DNA from 2 places in the Rhizobium sp. P43 genome. Region 2 is predicted to be linked to the other one. Evidence: riboswitches for the same ligand, from Rfam matches in the RefSeq annotation. Region 2 holds a riboswitch; the other holds the start of a gene.

Evidence for each region. Region 2 has a riboswitch for FMN ahead of ribB (3,4-dihydroxy-2-butanone-4-phosphate synthase). Riboswitches for the same ligand answer to the same signal wherever they lie in the genome.
Region 1: it holds a riboswitch for FMN, as region 2 does, so the genes downstream of both, AC1PUL_RS10000 (DMT family transporter) here and ribB (3,4-dihydroxy-2-butanone-4-phosphate synthase) in region 2, are expected to answer to the same signal.

Annotation. Positions count from the first base shown of each region.
Region 1 is NZ_CM161539.1:1,995,375-2,002,924, forward strand. Features, by position in the region: gene AC1PUL_RS09995 (esterase-like activity of phytase family protein) at 1-1,591, opposite strand, end outside; gene AC1PUL_RS10000 (DMT family transporter) at 1,690-2,592, opposite strand; FMN riboswitch at 2,727-2,882, opposite strand; gene hupB (DNA-binding protein HupB) at 3,024-3,299, opposite strand; gene lon (endopeptidase La) at 3,506-5,923, opposite strand; gene clpX (ATP-dependent Clp protease ATP-binding subunit ClpX) at 6,366-7,550, opposite strand, start outside.
Region 2 is NZ_CM161539.1:4,172,031-4,179,580, forward strand. Features, by position in the region: gene AC1PUL_RS20665 (efflux RND transporter permease subunit) at 1-2,661, opposite strand, end outside; gene AC1PUL_RS20670 (efflux RND transporter periplasmic adaptor subunit) at 2,661-3,740, opposite strand; gene AC1PUL_RS20675 (TetR/AcrR family transcriptional regulator) at 3,737-4,354, opposite strand; FMN riboswitch at 4,672-4,815, shown strand; gene ribB (3,4-dihydroxy-2-butanone-4-phosphate synthase) at 4,927-5,559, shown strand; gene AC1PUL_RS20685 (FGGY family carbohydrate kinase) at 5,600-7,084, opposite strand; gene AC1PUL_RS20690 (transketolase family protein) at 7,090-7,550, opposite strand, start outside.

The DNA of each region.
Region 1 (7,550 bases), 2.2 Mb from region 2:
CGAGCTTCGCGGGATCGCCTTCAGAAGCCAGCCAGAAGCCGCCCTTGCCATCCAGCGTGATGCCTTCGATATCGAGCTTCTGGGCTGCGGCACCGGCGCGGGTGATCGGCAGAGCCGAGGTGATGAAAGCCGGCTTTTGCGTCGCATCGATCGTGAAGATCGACGGCTGCATGCCGTAGAAGCTGTCGTTGACCGCATAGAGCGTGCCTGCCTTTTCGGCGTCGCCGACGAGGCCCGACAGAGCACCCCAGCCGATCGGTGCGCCATCGACCATGGCCGACTGGATCATCGGATAGGCGGGCGTGCCCTCGGCCAGTTCGTAAAGCATCACATGCGAACGCGGGCCGCCGTCTTCGCCGAGATCGACTTCGTTTGCGGTGACCAAAAGGTTGCGCGAGGGGATCGCGACCGCACCTTCCGGCGAAACGCCGGACGGCAGGAGCTGGGTCAGTTCAGGCTCGGCACCGATGTCCTTGTAGACGCCGACGATCGAGGACCGCTCGGACAAGACGAAGAAATAGGTCTGGTCGCCGAAGGCGGCAGCTTCCAGGCCTTCCGGCTCGATGCCCTTGGAGCGGGCGCGCTTGTCGGGGAAGTGCCCGATCTGGGCGATCGCCATTTCCAGCGAAGCACCCGATTCGTAGGCCACCTTTCCGGTCTTGTCGAAGATGGTGAAGCTGCGCGAGCCGCCGTTCCAGTCGCCTTCATTGGCGACAACGAGACGATCGTCACCGAGCCACTTCACCGCGTCAGGCTCGCGCAGGACACCTTCCTTGTTGCCGGTAAACTTCAGAGCGCCGTCCGACTTGGTATCGATGCCGGTGAGGTCGACGGTGCCTGCGGAGAAGTGCGCCTTCACCTCACCGGTCTTGCCGTCGATGATGACGATGTGGTTGTTTTCCTGCAGCGTGACGGCGATTTCGCCAAGGCTGTTGATCGCAACGAATTCCGGCTCCGGATCATCAGGGGCAACGTCGGCGAGACCGGTCAAAGCAACGCGCTTGGTGGTGCCGCAATCGGCAACGCCATCCTTCAATGACACGATCACGAGATCACCCGCCGGCATCTGCGGCAGGGCGCCGTCATTGACGTCTTCGTCGCGCTCGTTCTCGATGGCGATCGCGACGAAAGAGCCGTCCTTGGCGACAGCAACGGAATCAGGCTGACCACCGATATCGCAGGTCGCGTCGATTGCCTTGGAGGCGATGTCGACGACGGCGAGCTTGCCCGAAGGCTTGTCCTTGCTTTCCGACGTGTTGACGCCGACCAGAACCTTGGATCCGGCGACCGCGACCGAAGTCGGTTCGCCGTCCATCATCAGGGCGCCGGCAGCCTTCGGAGCCTTGGCGTCGGTGATGTCGATGAAGCCGATGCCGCCGAGCGGGCTGTCGGAATAGATCAGCGTATTGCCGTCTTCCGAGGCGGTGACGATTTCGGCCGAGGTGGTGGAAAGCTTGTCCTTGTCAGACGGCAGGTTTGCGGCGACGGGGAATGTGGCAATGCGATTGAAGACCTGTTCGGCAGCGGCCGGCAGGGCCACGGATGCAAAGAGCGCCGCCGTCAGGGCGACGCGGGAGAGACCATGGGTCATCGGGAAACCTCCAGTATCCAGAAATGGAACAAGAGGTTTTTGGGGCAGTCCGGTGACAGTCGGATGACAGTTCGACGTCGATCCCACGAATCATCCGATCAGGACGCCGACGAGGCTTCCTTGCCCGCCTCGCGCAGCATCAGGAAGAGCGAAGCACCGAGGATCAGAAGAGCGCCCAGCCAGAGGTAACCGCTCGGCGCATAACCGAAGACCAGCCAGCCGGCGAAGACGTTGAGCGGCAGCTTCAGGTCATCAAAGGGCTGCACATAGGCTGCATCGGCGGCGTTGTAGGCGAGCGTCAGCAGATATTGCCCGATTGCCGTCAACAGACCGGCAGCGAGAAGCAGCCAGAGCGCCAGACCTTCGGGAACCGCAAAGCCCGAGGCTGCGGCAAGGCCGAAGTTGATCGGCGTCAGTAGCACCAGCAGCCAGACGGTGACGGTTTCGGGTGCTTCATAGTGGGTGAGGTTCTTCATGATCAGCGAAGAACCGCCCCAAAGCAGCGCGGAGAGTACCGGCAGCAGGGCCGCGAGCGTGAAGCTGTCGGACCAGGGCTGCAGGATGATCATCGCACCGATGAAGCCGGTCAGCGTGGCGAGCCAACGGTCACGGCCGACAGTCTCGCCGAGGAAGAGACGTGCGCCGATGATGATGAAGAAGGGTGACGTCATGACAAGCGCAATCGCCTGCCAGATGGGCACGGTTGCAAGCCCCATCACCCAGGCCTGCACACCGAAGGCGGCCAGCAGGACGCGCAGGATGTGGCGGACCGGATAGGCCGTCTTCATCGCCTTCAAACCAAGCCTAACAAGCAGCGGCAGGGAGAGAACGAGGGCGAAGCCATATTGCCAGAAGGCCGTTGAAGCCGGCGGGAAGCCGAGCGTCATGGCGAGCCACTGGGTGACGACGTTAAGCGCGGCGAAGGCAGCGCCTGCCAACACCATAAAACCGGCGCCGAGAAAGGCCCGGGAACGCAGAACCGAAACGGAGCTCTGATTCATGTCATGTTTCCTTTTCCAAAGGACCAACACAAATCAGGACAGATGAGGACGACGAAAACCGCGCCCGGACGGGCACGGAGCTGCGCAGCAACGCCCTGGCCATCCGCATGACACGGAGGGAGAGCGCCACCTGACCTCATTCTCTTTCATCCGGACTTTAACCGTCGGCTCCGGATTTACACCGGATCTGCTGACCCTGCCCCTCCCCTTCAGGAAGGCCAGGCGCTCGCGGGCTTGGAGTTTCCTCCTTTACCGCCGGTGGGGAATTTCACCCCGCCCTGAGAACGAATGCCGGACAATCCGGCTTCACAGAAATATGACAGCTCATGCTGCAGCGCAAGACGGGCAAAAAGAAAGCCCGGCACAGAGGCCGGGCTAACCAGGGTGTCAGCTGACCATCGGCACCGAAGGGTGGCGACGGTCACGACGGATCAGCTGTTGACAGCGTCCTTCAGGCCCTTACCGGCCGTGAACTTCGGAACGTTGCGAGCCGGGATATCGACTTCAGCGCCGGTGGACGGGTTGCGGCCCTTGGAGGCTTCGCGACGGGCAACGGTGAAGGCGCCAAAGCCGGCGAGGCGAACGTCGCCGCCGTTCTTCAGTTCAGCCTGAACCGTTTCAAAAACGGCGTCGACGGCAGAGGCCGCGTCAGCCTTGGTCAGGCCAGCCTTCTCGGCGACCGCGGATACGAGTTCGTTCTTGTTCATGTTTCCACCCTTTCTGATTGGTATGAAACGACTCAAAAGTTCAAGTCGGGCGGAGAATACGATTGCTTCTGCCCTTCGCAACTCAAAAGCACCCGAAAGGCCCGGAAAACAAGCCGTTTAAGGGAGTTTTCACAAAAAAGGCTGGCAAAAATGCCAGCCTTTTTGTCGGTTTTGGAGCTTTGTGGCTCACTTATGGCAAAACTGCCTCAGTGAGCGACCGTAGCGCCTGAATCATCGACCCCTTCGACAACGCCGATGGCCGGCGTTTCGACGGTTCCGTCCCATTCAATCGGTTCAGGCACGCGAACCAGCGCATGACGGATCACCTCGCCCATGCGGGACACAGGAATGATCTCCATGTTGTTCTTCACGTTGTCCGGAATGTCCGCCAGGTCCTTGGCGTTCTCTTCCGGAATCAGAACCTTCTTGATGCCGCCACGGAGTGCTGCAAGCAGCTTTTCCTTGAGGCCGCCGATCGGCAGGACGCGGCCACGCAGCGTGACTTCGCCCGTCATCGCTACATCCTTGGAAACCGGGATGCCGGTCATGATCGAGACGATGGCCGTTGCCATGGCGATACCCGCGGACGGTCCATCCTTCGGCGTTGCACCTTCCGGCACGTGGACGTGGATGTCGGACTTGTCGAAGCGCGGCGGCTCGACGCCGAAATCGACGGCTCTGCTGCGGACATAGGATGCCGCCGCCGAAATCGATTCCTTCATCACGTCCTTCAGGTTGCCGGTCACCGTCATGCGGCCCTTGCCGGGCATCATGACGCCTTCGATCGTCAGCAGTTCGCCGCCGACCTCAGTCCAGGCGAGACCGGTGACGACACCGACCTGATCCTCGCCCTCGGCTTCGCCATGGCGGAAGCGCGGGACGCCGAGATAATCGGCAATGTTTTTCTCGGTCACTTCAACCGACTTGACCTTGCCCTTGATGATCTCGGTCACGGCCTTGCGGGCGAGCTTCATCAGTTCGCGCTCGAAGGAGCGGACACCGGCTTCGCGGGTATACTGCTGGATGACCGCCAGGATCGCCTTGTCGGATACGGAGAATTCCTCCGGACGCAGGGCGTGTTCCTTGATCGCCTTCGGCATCAGGTGCCGCTTGGCGATTTCGAGCTTCTCATCCTCGGTGTAGCCGGCGATCCGGATGATCTCCATGCGGTCCATCAGCGGACCCGGGATGTTCAGCGTGTTGGCGGTCGTGACGAACATGACGTTCGACAGGTCATATTCCACTTCGAGATAGTGGTCCATGAATGTCGAGTTCTGTTCGGGATCCAGCACCTCCAAGAGAGCCGAAGACGGATCGCCACGGAAGTCCATGCCCATCTTGTCGATTTCATCGAGCAGGAAGAGCGGGTTGGACTTCTTGGCCTTCTTCATCGACTGCACGATCTTGCCGGGCATCGAGCCGATATAGGTGCGGCGGTGACCGCGGATTTCGGCTTCGTCGCGCACGCCACCGAGCGCCATGCGCACGTATTCGCGGCCGGTCGCCTTGGCGATCGACTTGGCGAGCGAGGTCTTGCCGACGCCCGGAGGGCCGACGAGGCAGAGGATCGGACCTTTGAGCTTCGTCGCACGTGCCTGGACGGCGAGATATTCGACGATGCGCTCCTTGACCTTGTCGAGGCCGAAATGATCCTCGTCGAGGGTCTTTTCAGCGGCGTTCAGGTCGATCTTGACCTTCGACTTCTTGCCCCAGGGCAGACCCAGCAGCCAGTCGAGATAGTTGCGCACGACGGTGGCTTCCGCCGACATCGGGCTCATGTGGCGCAGCTTCTTCAGCTCGGCATCGGCCTTTTCCTTGGCTTCCTTGGAAAGCTTGGTCTTGGCGATGCGCTCTTCCAGTTCGGCCATCTCGTCACGGCCGTCTTCGCCGTCGCCGAGTTCCTTCTGGATCGCCTTCATCTGTTCGTTGAGGTAATACTCGCGCTGGGTCTTCTCCATCTGGCGCTTGACGCGCGAGCGGATGCGCTTTTCGACCTGGAGAACCGAGATCTCGCCTTCCATGAAGCCGAGCGCCTTTTCAAGACGCGTCTTGACGCTCACCGTTTCCAGCATTTCCTGCTTTTCGGTGATCTTGATGGAGAGATGCGAGGCAACGGTATCGGCGAGCTTCGAGTAATCCTCGATCTGGCTCGCGGCGCCGACGACCTCGGGAGAGATCTTCTTGTTCAGCTTGACGTAGTTTTCGAACTCGGAAACCACCGAGCGGGACAGAGCCTCGATCTCCACCGCGTCCTCTGCCGGTTCGGCAAGAATGCGGGCCTTGGCTTCGTAATAGTCCTCGCGGCCGGTATAGCTTTCGACCTTGGCGCGGGCGCGGCCTTCGATCAGCACCTTCACGGTGCCGTCGGGCAGCTTCAGGAGCTGCAGGACGTTTGCGACTGTGCCAACTTCGTAAATGGCATTGGGTGCCGGATCGTCGTCACTGGCATTGATCTGCGTGGCGAGCATGATCTGCTTGTCGGAGCCCATCACCTCTTCCAGAGCGCGAATGGACTTCTCACGGCCGACGAACAGCGGGACGATCATGTGGGGGAACACCACGATGTCGCGCAGAGGAAGCACCGGATAGGTGTTCACCTCGTTTGCTGCAGACGAATTCGTCATTTCACTTCCTTTCCAACGTCCCGTCACCGGGACTCCATGCCGACCCAAAAGAGGCGTCAGGCATATTTCTTGCTCCTCCAACAAGTGGAGTAGCGAAGTCGTCAATTCAAGCCTGCCGCCCTGTGGGGCGCCGAATCTGTGACACCAGCATGACAAAGCTTACCGCTTTTACCAGTAGCCACCGGACCTGATGCGAACCATGCGCGTCACTTCGTCGCCCGGTTGGCGCTCGTCATTCGCATGGGGATCGGGGACACGGGATACGCGGTCGAAGCGACGCAGAACACGAGGCGCTTTCACTGCCTCTATTTCTAGCCCAATCGACAGCCCTGACAACAGCAGTTGACAGCAAAAATGTCTTCTTCCGTCGATACTCACAGATGCGAAACGAAAGAACCCGCCACAGGGGCGGGTTCGAAATCGGTCAGTCCTGCGCCCTTGATCAGGCCGAAGCGTTGGCCTTCTCTTCCTGACGGTCGGCATAGATGTACAGCGGGCGGGAATTGCCGTTGACGACATCGTCGGAGATGACGACTTCGCGAACGCCTTCCAGTTCCGGCAGCTCGAACATCGTGTCGAGCAGGATCTTTTCCATGATCGAGCGCAGGCCGCGGGCACCGGTCTTGCGGGTGATCGCCTTACGGGCGATCTCGCGCAATGCGTCCTCGTGGAAGGTCAGTTCGACGTCTTCCATCTCGAACAGGCGCTGGTACTGCTTGACGAGCGCGTTCTTCGGCTCCGACAGGATCTGGATGAGGGCATCCTCATCGAGGTCCTCAAGCGTTGCCAGAACCGGCAGACGACCGATGAATTCCGGGATGAGGCCGAACTTCACCAGATCTTCCGGCTCCAGCTCGCGCAGGACTTCGCCGACGCGGCGATCGTCTTCTGCCTTCACGGTTGCACCGAAGCCGATCGACGTCTTCTCGCCACGGGCAGAGATGATCTTGTCGAGGCCGGCAAAAGCCCCACCGCAGATGAACAGGATGTTCGTCGTATCGACCTGCAGGAATTCCTGCTGCGGATGCTTGCGGCCGCCCTGCGGCGGGACCGATGCCACCGTGCCTTCCATGATCTTCAGCAGTGCCTGCTGGACGCCCTCGCCCGACACGTCGCGGGTGATCGACGGATTGTCCGACTTGCGGGAGATCTTGTCGACTTCGTCGATGTAGACGATGCCGCGCTGGGCGCGCTCGACATTGTAGTCGGCAGCCTGGAGCAGCTTCAGGATGATGTTTTCAACGTCTTCACCGACATAACCGGCTTCGGTGAGCGTCGTGGCGTCGGCCATGGTGAAGGGCACGTCGATGATGCGGGCCAGCGTCTGGGCAAGATAGGTCTTGCCGCAGCCGGTCGGACCGACAAGCATGATGTTCGACTTCGCCAGCTCCACGTCGCCGCCCTTCGAGGCATGCGACAGACGCTTGTAATGGTTGTGCACGGCCACCGACAGGATCTTCTTCGCCTGCTTCTGGCCGATGACGTATTCGTCGAGGATCTTGATGATGTCCTGCGGCGTGGGAACGCCGTCGCGAGACTTGACCATCGAAGATTTGTTCTCTTCGCGGATGATGTCCATGCAGAGTTCGACGCATTCATCGCAGATGAACACCGTCGGTCCGGCAAT
Region 2 (7,550 bases):
GCGCGAGAAGCTCTGCAGCTGGACCATCAGCAGCGCGATGATAACGATCAGCATGATCGGGATCACCGCGAAGACCGAGGCATTGCCCTTGGCCGCCTCTTCGGTGATGCCGCCCGACTGGATCGCATAGCCGATTGGCAGGGTTTCCCTGAGCGCATCGAGCGAAGCGTTGACTTCAGCTGCCACGGTTGCCGGCTGCAGTCCCTTGGCAACGTCGGCCTGGACGACGATCATCGGACGGCCCTGACGGTGCCAGATGACTGGCTCTTCCATGCCGTATTCGATCGTCGCGACCTGGCGCAGCGGCACCGAGCGGCCGTCGCTGCCACGCAGGTTGATGTTGCCGATTGTCGCGATCGACGTGCGGTCGGCCTCGATGCCCTTGACCACGACGTTGACCAGCCGGTCACCGTCCCGGACACTGGTGATGGTCGAGCCGGCGAAGATCGCGGAGATCTCGCTCGCCACGGATTCCGAGCTCATGCCCAGCGCCCGTGCCTCGACCTGGTTGACGACGACGGTCACGCGCCGCTGCGGTTCGCCGGCTGTCAGGTTGACGTCGCGGGTATTGGCATTCTCGCCGACGACATTCGCCACCTTCAGCGCCAGTTCGCGCACCGTCTTGTAGTCTTCGCCGGTGACACGGTACTTCAGCGGCCAGCCGACCGGGGGGCCGAGTTCGAGCGGCGAGACTCGGGTGGTGATGTCGGCGAAGTCCTTGCGCATGGCCTCCTCGAGGCGCGCGCGCACGGCGTCGCGTTCGTCGATGCCCTTGGTGACGACGACGGTCTCGCTGACATTGTCGTTTTCCAGCAGCAGATCCATAGGCAGGTAGAAGCGGACCGAACCCGAGCCGACATAGGTGGTGAAGTGGGCGACATCTTCGTCCGCCTTCAACAGGGCCTCAAGCTTGCGGGCCCGCTCCTCGGTCGCCTCGCGGGAGGCGTTCTGCGGCAGGGTCAGGCTCACGAGCAGTTCGGGGCGGTCGGAGGCCGGGAAGAACTGTTCCTCGAGTTTGGTTGTGCCGAAGCCGGAGAGGACGAGCAGGCCGATCGCCGTTCCCAATGTCAGCCAACGATGGCTGAGCGACCAGTTCAGCACCCGCTTGTAGGCGGCCATCACGCGTCCGTCCTGTTCGGCGTGGCGCGGCATTGTCTTGGGCAGGATCCAGGTGCCGAGCAGCGGCGAGAAGAGCACCGCGACGATCCAGGACGCCAGAAGCGAGATCAAGACGACCATGAACAGCGAGAAGGTGTATTCACCCGCGCTGGAGGCGGCGAAACCGACCGGGATGAAGCCGGCGATCATGACCAGCGTGCCCGTCAGCATCGGGAAGGCGGTGGTCTCATAGGCATGGCTTGCCGCGACCGCGCGGTCCTCGCCGTTTTCGAGGCTGGAGACCATGCTTTCTACGGTGATCATGGCATCGTCGACGAGCAGGCCGAGTGCGATGATCAAGGCCCCGAGTGAAATACGCTGCAGACCGATGCCGGCGAGGTCCATGCCGAAGAAGGTCATGGCCAGTACGAGCGGGATCGAGGCGGTGATGACGAGGCCGGCCCGGGTTCCGAGCGAGACGAAGGAGACGGCGAGCACGATGACAACCGCCTCGATCAGCACCTTGACGAAGCCGCCGACGGCCTCCTTGACCACGGTGGTCTGGTCGGCCACCTGGATCATCTCGATGCCATGCGGCAGTTCGGCGGCGATCTCGGCCATGCGGGTCTTGAGGGTCTCGCCGAATGAAAGCAGGTTGCCGCCTTCGGACATGGAGATGGCAAGGCCGATGGCCGGCTCACCGTTGACCCGGAAGGCAGGCGCCGGCGGATCGACGAGGCGCCGGTCGATACTGGCGACGTCTTCAAGCCGAATGAACCGGTCGCCGACGCGGAAGGTGAGGTCGTGCAGGCTCTTTTCGGAGGCAAAGGCACCACTGACGCGCAGCGAGACCTTTTCGCTGTCGGTGCGAACCGTACCCGTCGGGGTGATCGAGTTCTGTGCGCGGATCGCTTCCATCGCAGCGGCCGGATCGACGCCAAGGCTGGCGAGCTTGGCCGAGGAGAATTCAATGACGATCTCTTCTTCCTGGACGCCGAGCACATTGACCTTGCCGATATCCTTGATCGACAGGAGCTCCGCCCGCACAGTCTCGACGCGGTCACGCAGTTCGCGCTTTGAAAAGCCCTCAGCCTGGAAGGCGTAGATGCTGCCGAAGGTGTCGCCGAACTCGTCGTCGAAGAAGGGGCCCTGCACACCCTGGGGCAGGGTGGGTGCGAGATCGGTGATCTTCTTGCGGACCTGGTACCAGACGTCGGAGACTTCGGCGGGCGGGGCATCGTCGCGCAGGTTGACGAAGATCACCGACTTCCCTGCACGGGAATAGCTCTGGGTATGGTCGAGATAGGGCGTTTCCGAGAGCTTCTTTTCCAGTTTCTCGGTCAGAAGATTGACGGTGTCCGTGGTGCTGGCGCCCGGCCAGAGTGCCGAGACCACCATGGTCTTGATGGTAAACGGCGGGTCCTCGTTGCGGGACAGGCGCTGATAGCTCCAGATGCCGGCAATCATGGTCATGATCATCAGGAAGATGACCAGTGACTGGTGCTGAAGAGCCCAGGTTGAAAGGTTGAATTTCTTCATGTCGGGTTGAGATGCATTGGACATCATTGACCCTCCCCTGCCTCGAGCTTGACCACTTCGCCGTCACGCAGCTTGCTAACACCGGCCGTTGCGACGATGTCGCCTGTCTCAAGGCCTGAAGATACGTAGATGTTCTGGTCGTCGTAGCGATCGATCTGGACGGTGCGATAGGCGAGCTTGCTCGATGCCTTGTCGAACACGAAGACGGCTGTGGCGCCGTTGTTGTTGGTGAGCGCCGAGGCGGGTAGCTCGACCAAATCCTTAGGCGACAGTATGATGGTGCCGAGCACGGCGGCGCCGAAGGGCATGCGCTTTCCCTGCTCGTCAAGCGATACCTTGACCCGGAAGGTTCGGGTGATTGGATCGGCTGATGGCGTCACCTCGCGCACGGTACCTGTCGCGGTCGTCGCCGGGTTGGAGATCAGGCTGACCGTGACTTGCGGCGCCTCGGCGCCGGCATTGAGCAGTCGCTCCGGAATGTCGAAGACCGCGTCGCGATCCTGGTTTGATATGACGGTGACCACCTGCTGGCCGGCCTGCACCACCTGGCCGACATTGGCGCCGACGGCTGAGACTATGCCGTCGCGCGGCGCCTTGATCTCAGTGTAGGTCAGCGTCTCCTCGGCCGTCGACAAAGCCGTCGTGGCGCCTGCAAAACGCGCTTGCGCTGTCTGAAGGTTGGCTTCGGCCTCCTGCAGCTGCGCCCGTGATATGGCGTTCTTCGAGAAAAGCTCCCGGTTGCGCTCGGCGGTCAGCCGGGCGAATTCCAGGGCCGATTGGGTGGTAGCCAGTTCGGCGCGTGCTGTTAGAACGTTGTTCTGAGCAGGTACCTTGTCGAGGCTGGCGAGGAGCTCGCCGGCCTTGACCTCGATGCCATTCTCCACCCGGAAGGTGAGCTGGCCGTCGAGACGGAAGCTCAACGGGGTCTCGTAGCGCGGGCGGATCTCGCCGGTCTGGCTGACGGTCTCGCCGATCGAGCGGATCTCGGCGATGACCGACTTGATCGGACGGGGTGCCTTGGCTTCCGGCTCGGCTTCGCTGCATCCAACGAGCAGTCCGAGGACACCCGCTAGAGCGACGTATTTCAGAATGCTGGTTTTCATTGTGCGGCTCCTTGCGGGCGAAGCCCGCTGATGAACAGTTCGATCATCTCGGCGACGAGCTGATCGACATTTCCAAAGTCGAAATCGTTGAAGGTGGAGGCGAGGGTCACGATGCCATGCACGCCGGCCCAGATAATCTGCGTGGACCGCTCGCTGTCGGTGGTCACGATCTTGCCTGCTTCTGCAGCCCTGGCCACCTGCTCGGCGAGTTGTCGATAGGGCAGCATCGTTCCCTCGTCTTCCATCAGCGGGGAGGTCAGACCCTGATCGTTTTCGAGGAAAAGCATGCGGAAGCGGTCGCGGTCTTCAAGGCCGAAATGGGCATAGGCTTTCATCATGGACCGAATGGCGGACAAGTGATCTTCCGCCTTTCGATCAATTTCGTCGAAACGGTGCCTAAGATCGGTGATCGCATCACGGCAGAAATCGATGATCAGGTCCTGCTTGCTCGGATAGTAGCGATAGAGCGCTCCGGCGGTCACGCCGAGAGCATCCGCCAGTCCGCGCATCGACAACTGACCGAGACCCTCACGCCCAACAATCTTGGCGGCGGCGCTCAGGATCGTCCTGCGAAAGCTAAGGATTTCTTCTTCAGTCAATGCGGGCCTGGGCATGCGGCTTCCTCACACAAGTTAAACTTCACGCGTTTAATAAACACGTTTAATGAACGTGTCGATCGATATTCCATCTGCTCCACTCGTCACTGATGAAGGGAGCCCTTCGTGAAAGATGCCGTCAGTCTGCGGGCTCCTACCGGTCACCTACTCTGCAGGGTTCATCGTGCGCCGTGATCGGAGACCATGCAGCCGGACCTTCGGTTGCGTTATGGCAATTTCGCGAATGCGGTCGGTGTGAGTGATGGAATCTCGCCAAGCAGGGATAAAACATGTTGAATTTTGCTTGGCGCGGGGGCGCCGCTTATCTACATTGTTGTTGTTCTCAGGGCGGGGTGAAACTCCCCACCGGCGGTATCCGGCTTTGCCGGGAGCCCGCGAGCGCTCTTGTTTAGGCAGGAGTTAGCAGATCCGGTGCGATGCCGGAGCCGACGGTATAGTCCGGATGGAAGAGAGCAAGGTATGCAGACCCGCTCGTAAGGGCGGGGCGTGCCTTTGTTCGCCCAAGGGAAAATTGCGACCGCAAGGTCGTGTTTTACCGCGAAAGCGGGTTACCCTTGAAAGGCATGGAAATGACAGTCTCGAAAATTGAAGATGCAGTCGCAGCGCTAACAGCGGGCGGCATGATCGTCGTTGTGGATGACGAGGATCGCGAGAACGAGGGCGATATCATCATCGCTTCGGAAAAGATTACGCCGGAGGCCGTTGCCTTCATGATGAAGCATGCGCGTGGGCTGATCTGCGTTGCGATGGAAGGCAAACGGCTGGATGCGCTGGACATCCCTCTGATGGTGCCGCGCAACACGGAATATCTGAAGACCGCCTTCACGGTCTCTGTCGATTACATTCCTGGTACAACGACCGGGATATCGGCAGCCGACCGCGCCGCGACGGTTCGCGCGCTGCTGGACGAGCATTCGAAGCCTGATGACTTCGCCCGCCCCGGTCATATCTTCCCGCTCCGCGCCCATCCCGAGGGCGTGCTCGGTCGTCCGGGGCACACGGAAGCGGCAGTGGATCTGGCAAGGCTTGCCGGCCTTCAGGCTTCAGGCGTCATCTGCGAGGTGGCGAATGACGATGGCACCATGGCGCGTCTGCCGCAACTTCGCGAATTCTGCCTCAAGCATCAACTGCCGCTGATCACGATCGCGGACCTTGCCCTCCATATCGCAAGGCAGAAAGACGGCGCTGCGGTTGCCGCCTGACGCTTTGCCGTGGCCGAACGAGTGCTTCTTTCGGCCACGTTCACGCGGTGATCGAAACCGGTGATTTCACCCGGGCGATCGCGGCGCGCCAACGCATGAGGAGGTCGACGCGCGCCGCCTCCGGCATGGTTCCGGGCGTGAAGCGGCGAGCGTGGGAGGGTTCGGGCGTCGTGACACCAAGTGCGAGAAATGCCATGGCCGCCGCGCCGAGGGCGCCGACCTCCGGCTGATCACCGCGCAGCACGGGCCGATCGAGAATGTCGGCCTGCAATTGCATCAGCACGTCATTCGTCGAGGCGCCGCCGTCTGCCATCAGGCCGGACAGTGCCAGCCCGACATCCTGCTGCATGGCTTCGAAGACGTCGGCGATTTGAAGTGCGACAGCTTCCATCGTCGCGCGGGCAATATGAGCCGGTGTCGTGGCATGGGTCATGCCGGAAATCGTTCCCGTTGCATCATCGGTCCAATGCGGCGCACCAAGACCGGCCAGGGCAGGGACAAAAACCACCTTGCCACTATCGGAAACCGTCTGCGCCAGATCGGACAATGCTGCAGGGCCGGAGAGCCCAAGCAAGGTCGCAGCAAAGGCGATCGCCTGGGCCGACACGGTGATGTTGCCCTCAAGAGCATAGGCGACACCGCGTTCATCGGACCAGGCAATCGTGCTGGAGAGACGATGCCCGGACAAGACGCGCCCGTCGGTTAGTGTCATCAGTGACGAGCCCGTGCCGTAGGTGGCTTTGACCAGGCCCGGCGCGCGCACGCCGTGGCCGTAGAGAGCCGCGTGGCTGTCGCCCATCATGGCTTGGACAGGCGTACCGGCAGGCAGCGCAGTTGTCCCTGCCACCGTTTCGCCGAAACGGCTGTTCGAGGGCAGGGCTTGCGGGAGTGCCGATACCGGCACCTTGAAAAGCTTGCAGAGTTCCGGGCTCCACTCCAGCTTCGCGGTGTCGAAGAGCATGGTGCGCGAGGCATTGGAATGATCGGTTGCGAAGACCTGGCCGCCTGTCATCTTGAAGAGGAGCCAGCTGTCTACCGTGCCGGCCCGCAAACGTCCGCGCTCGGCGAGATCTCGTGCCGATGCGACATTTTCCATGACCCAGCCGAGCTTCGAGGCAGGGAATAGGGCATTGATCGACAGTCCGGTGATGTCGGCGACGGAGGCATCATGTCCTGCATCGATCAGTGCCTGGCAGTCTGCCGCCGTCCGGCGGCACTGCCAGAGAATTGCAGGAGCCAGCGGTTCCCCGGTCTCTGCATCCCAGACCACCAAAGTCTCTCTCTGGTTGCTGATGGCAATGCCTGCAATGGGACCGTGGTTGCCCAAAACGATCTCGGCGATCACGGACCGGACGCTTTCCCAGATGGCATCGGCCGATTGTTCGGCCCAGCCAGGACGCGGATAGGTCGATGTCAGGGGTGCCGACGCCTTGGCAAGGACATTGCCTGCGGCATCGACAAGCACGGCCTTGGTGTTGGTCGTCCCCTGGTCGATGGCAAGAATGAGCGGCATGGATGGTGCCATTAAACTCACCGCTTGCGTGCCAGCGCCCGGCGGGCCGCCGCAGCAATCCCATTGGGAGTGATGCCGTAATGCTCAAAGAGGAAATCGACGGAGCCCGTGACGACGAAGCCGGGAAAGCCGACCCGCTCGACAGGAACCGGGTGATGTCCGGCGGTATATTCGGCAACCGCCCCTCCGAGACCTCCTCGAATATTGGCTTCTTCCACTGTTACAATTGCGCCGGTTTCATTCGCGGCCGCAGCCAGCGCCTCTTCGTCCAGAGGGTTGAGCGTCGCCATGTTGAGCACACGCGCTGAGACGCCTTCGTACCGTAGCTTTTCTGCTGCCTGTCGGGCCAGGTGCACGGTTGTGCCACACCCGATCAGGGTTATGTCACTGCCGTCGCGGACGAGTTCTGCCTTGCCGGGACGGAAAACACGGTTCCGGATGTCAAGGTCAGGTACCGGCATGCGGCTCAGGCGCAGAT